Regions from separate parts of the Pseudoalteromonas sp. UG3-2 genome, predicted to be linked through region 2. Evidence: predicted binding sites of a transcription regulator. Region 2 holds the regulator's gene; the other holds the start of a gene.
What was found. Region 2 encodes FliA, which starts transcription of late flagellar genes. Its sites were predicted from a motif close to CTAAAGNTNNNNNNNNNNNNGCCGATA; they were not measured.
Positions count from the first base shown of each region.

Region 1: the regulator FliA is predicted to act here: its motif matches at 1,270-1,296, upstream of R3P39_RS15055 (DUF5610 domain-containing protein).

Region 1 covers NZ_JAWLJU010000002.1:2,679,640-2,682,046, reverse strand. The annotation lists gene murI (glutamate racemase) at 1-59, opposite strand, end outside; gene R3P39_RS15055 (DUF5610 domain-containing protein) at 118-1,239, opposite strand; gene trmA (tRNA (uridine(54)-C5)-methyltransferase TrmA) at 1,406-2,407, shown strand, end outside.
Region 2 covers NZ_JAWLJU010000002.1:115,350-117,756, reverse strand. The annotation lists gene R3P39_RS03865 (protein phosphatase CheZ) at 1-271, opposite strand, end outside; gene cheY (chemotaxis response regulator CheY) at 291-674, opposite strand; gene R3P39_RS03855 (RNA polymerase sigma factor FliA) at 716-1,450, opposite strand; gene R3P39_RS03850 (MinD/ParA family protein) at 1,453-2,313, opposite strand; gene flhF (flagellar biosynthesis protein FlhF) at 2,306-2,407, opposite strand, start outside.

The DNA.
Region 1 (2,407 bases), 2.6 Mb from region 2:
ACTTCATGCAACACGCTTGTTCCACCAACCCCTGAATCAAATACTAATATGTGTGGCAAACTTCAACTCCCATAATCCTAGGCGCTGAAGTTTGCCACGACTTACTAATAAAATAAACTAGCTAGTTTGCTGCTGTTGCTCTGTGTTCGCGTCATTGAGCTTGTTAAAGAAGCTGCTGGCATAGTCTAAGAACTCGTTAAGTCGTGTTTGCCCTTGGTTCATCCACGCCATAATATCTGGTATTTGCTCTTGAGCATTAAACTTCTTAGCTTGCTCTTGAATGGTGGCCAGTTGATCATTCAGTGGTGCAAACGCCTTTTCCAACTCTTTCATTGGGTTGCTTTGCTGATATTGCGCAATCGCGGCACTGGTTTTACTTTGCTTTAAATCCATAGTGAAATTGGTTACCTGATCCGATCCCAAGTTCAATGATTTGGCCATATCAAAGGCGCTGTCGTACTCGCCGGCAAAAAAGGCATTACTGACATCGCGAATATCTTTCATCATGTCGTTGATGGCTTGCTGTTCGTCTTCATTCAACTCACCATTAACTTCAATTGAAAAACTGACTTGTTGCGACGATTTAATGCCATAAGCCATACCTTGCTTATTGTCCTTTTGCGCAACGCTGGCAGCGCGGCCTTGAGAGTATGTATCAGAGAAAGAAATCACCACTTCGTCGCCTTCGGCAGTAGTAAAAGCATATTCTGCTTGATTGGATAAGCTGGCAAACTGTGCCGCACTGACTGCCATGGCTTGCGGTGACTTTTCTTCAAATAAGGATTTTTCAAACTCGTCCAATCCCGAAAAAATGCCTTCTTTAGACTGCGCAATGCCCTCTTCAATGTCGCTATTAAACGCTCCCATGCCCTTGAGTTCCTCGCTGGCCTCATCGATCCCTTGCTGTACACCTTTACGAGCATCGCTCAGCATCGACTTTAAAGCGTCGTCACTTTCGCCATTGGCTTGCGCTTTTTTAACCACCCCTTGAACAAACTCCAAGACATTTTTAACAATGGCCTCAAAATCAAAAAGCGGCTTGTCTTTTTTGTCTTGAGCGGGTTTCTCGCTCCCCAGCTTTTCAGCTAGCTTATCGTCTAATAACTTAGCAGCCAGTTTTGATTTATCGCCGGCGTAATTGTCAGTGTTAAGTTGTATATTTGGTTCAATTCCTTTGCTTTTACCAGGCTTATGCTGCATTGCTGGGTTAAGCAACTGGTATAATTGCTCTATTTTCATGGTTTGCCCTCCACATTATCTAGCTCTTATTATCTGCACAGAACTCAAAAGCTGTAGTGATATGTGCAAAAAAACATCAACTCCGTATAGACAACAATGCTAGACTGGACAAATTAGCAACGCTCCCTACAATAGCGCCTCTTAATTCAACATAGATGGTTTTAGCATGGCTGTAATAAAAATCGATGACTCTACCTATGCGCAACAGTTAAGCGAAAAAGCTCAACGTATCAGCGCGCAATTCGCTAAATTTAATGCTCCGGAGCTTGAGGTGTTCGAGTCTGCACCGCGCCATTACCGCCAACGCTGTGAGTTTCGAGTCTGGCATGACGGTGACGATCTGTTCCACATCATGTTTGATCAACAAACTAAAGAAAAAATACGTGTTGATAGCTTTGACCCAGGCGCTCCGTTAGTCAATGAAATGATGCAGGTGATGATCGCGAAATTAAAGCATAATGAAATCTTGCGTCGTAAGCTGTTTCAAATTGATTACCTAACCACACTCAGCGGTGAGGTACTAATTAGCTTGCTTTATCACAAGCAGCTCGATGAGCAATGGCAGCAAGAAATGAATGCACTGCGCGATGAATTACAACAGCAGTACAAGGTTGACTTTATTGGCCGTGCAAGAAAGCAAAAAGTGGTGTTTGGCAATGACTTTGTTATTGAGTCACTGACGGTGAACGGCAAGCGTTATGTGTATCAACAGGTAGAAAACAGCTTTACCCAGCCCAATGCCGAGGTCAATGAAAAAATGTTAGCTTGGGCACAGTCGATTAGTCAGCCATTAAGCAACGATTTACTCGAGCTGTATTGCGGCAACGGTAATTTTTCCATTGCCTTAGCAGAGCATTTCGACCGCGTCCTGGCTACTGAAATATCAAAGTCTTCAGTGAAGTCGGCGCAATTTAATATTGCCGAAAACCAAGTTGAAAACTTAGACATTATTCGCATGTCGAGTGAAGAGTTTACCCAAGCCATGCAAGGGCAGAAGTTTTCACGCCTGAAAGACATTGATTTGTCTTCCTACAATTGCCAAACCATTTTGGTTGATCCACCCCGTGCAGGTATGGATGAACTCACTTGTCGCTTAGTCAGTAATTATGACAATATTATTTATATTTCCTGTAATCCAGACACACTGGAGCGCGACTTAGAGTTATTA
Region 2 (2,407 bases):
CCGTCAGTTCCATGACGTAATTTAAACGCTGCTTGGCATCCGGTATGGCCTCTGTGGTAAGGTCAGCCAGTCGCGTGTCTAGCTCGAAGTTTTTTAACGACTCATGAAGTTGACGAGTCAACTTACCGACCTCAGCGAAAAGCTCAGATTGCTCTTTGTTTGCAGCCTCTAAAATAAGTTGGTCAGCTTTTTCTTGCTCACCTTGCTCGAGATACTCTACTAGCTGTTTTGCTTGTTCAAGTGTGATTTGAGGCGCAGCATTCACAGACATAGGCCATTCCCCCTTGCTGTTAGCCTAACCGCTCAAATACTTTTTCAAGCTTGGTCTTCAGTGTACCTGCTGTGAACGGTTTAACGATGTAGCCATTTACCCCAGCTTGCGCCGCCGCTACGATCTGCTCTTTTTTTGCTTCCGCCGTTACCATTAGCACTGGAATGTGTTTTAACTTCTCATCTGCACGAATGGCGCGCAGCAGGTCAATGCCCTGCATTCCTGGCATATTCCAATCAGTGACTACAAAGTCAAACTCCTGATTTTGTAGCATCGGAAGTGCTGTACTACCATCATCAGCTTCTTGAACATTGGTAAAGCCTAAATCTCTTAATAGGTTTTTGATTATTCTTCTCATAGTAGAGAAATCATCAACCACGAGAATTTTCATGTTCTTATCCAAAACTTCCTCCAGTGAGGTTCGAACCCAACTATTTATTTACTTTAATTTATCCAGTCATTGATTTTTGCTTTTAGCTTAATCATTGCCTGACCGTGAATTTGACTTACTCGAGATTCACTGACATCGAGAATGGCGCCAATCTCTTTTAAATTCATTTCATCGTTATAGTAAAGTGACAACACCATCGCATCGCGCTCTGGTAAGGATTTTATCGCTTCCACTAAAGACGAATTAAAACGTTCATTTTTAACGTTATTAAACGGTTTGTCTAGCGCAAAGTCGCTGTTGGCAGGGGTTATGACATCTTCATCTACCCCTAAATCCTCAATCCCTATGACTTTGCTGGCATTTACATCATGTAAAATATGATGGTACTCATCTAGCGTAATATCAAGTTTTTCAGCGATTTCAGTGTCTTTTGGCTCTCGCCCGAGGCTTGCTTCAAGCTCTGATATGGCTTCAGCTACCATTCGACTGTTCTTATGAACCGAGCGGGGCGCCCAGTCGCCACGCCGCATTTCATCCAGCATAGCGCCACGAATACGAATGCCAGCAAAGGTTTCAAAGCTGGCTCCTTTACTGGCATCAAAATTCTTTGTGGCTTCAATTAACCCAATCATGCCCGACTGGATTAGATCATCCAGTTGCACACTAGCCGGAAGTCGAGCGATGAGGTGACATGCCACTTTTTTTACCAGAGGTGCATGCCGTTCGACCACTTTATGGATGTGGTCTGTAGTTTGATATCCCGCCGCTCTATTGACCGGTGAAGCCATAATTACCCATTCACTAATTGCTCAATAAAAAATTCTAAATGACCGGAAGGTTGATGTGGAACAGGCCATTTAACCGCTTTCGATGCCAATCCTTTAATTGCCACAGCCGCTGGTGAGCTTGGAAATAAATCGACGATGGCCTTTTGCCGCCGCGACGATTTTCGCATGTTTTCATCAAATGGCACGGTTGCCACTAGCTCTAGGGCAACATCTAAAAATCGGTCCGTTACTTTGGAGAGTTTAGCAAACAACTCTTGTCCCTCACGCAAGCTACGCACCATATTTGCAACAATTTTAAAACGATAGACACCGTGCTCACGACTGAGCACTTTAATTAGCGCGTAAGCGTCCGTAATGGAGGTAGGTTCGTCACACACCACCACAACCACATCTTGGGCAGCGCGGGAAAAGCTTAACACCATGTCAGAGATACCTGCTGCGGTGTCAACAATTAATACGTCAAAGTGGCTATCAAGCTCACTGAATGCTCGAATTAAACCAGCATGTTCCGCTGGGGTCAGCTCAACCATATTTTGCGAGCCTGACGTTGCTGGCACAATTTTAATCCCAGCGGGGCCTTCCACTAAAATTTCTTCTAATTCGCACTCACCTGATAACACATGAGATAAGTTTTTCTCAACCCTAAGGCCTAACATGACATCACAGTTTGCCAAGCCTAAGTCGGCATCCAACACCAATACTCGCTGGCCCTGCTGTCCCATTGCGATGGCCGTGTTTAATGAAACATTGGTTTTACCAACGCCTCCCTTGCCACCGGTAACGGCTATCACTTTTACACCTTGGTTGCTACTTTGACTCATTTTTCGCAGGCCACTTGCTTGATCTAAAACTGTGTTAATCATACATTCCTACTGACTCTGACGCTACAGGTACACGTCGAGAGTGCTGTGCTTTTATTCTTTTTAAATACAATTGCTCGGCTTTTTTGACTAGCTT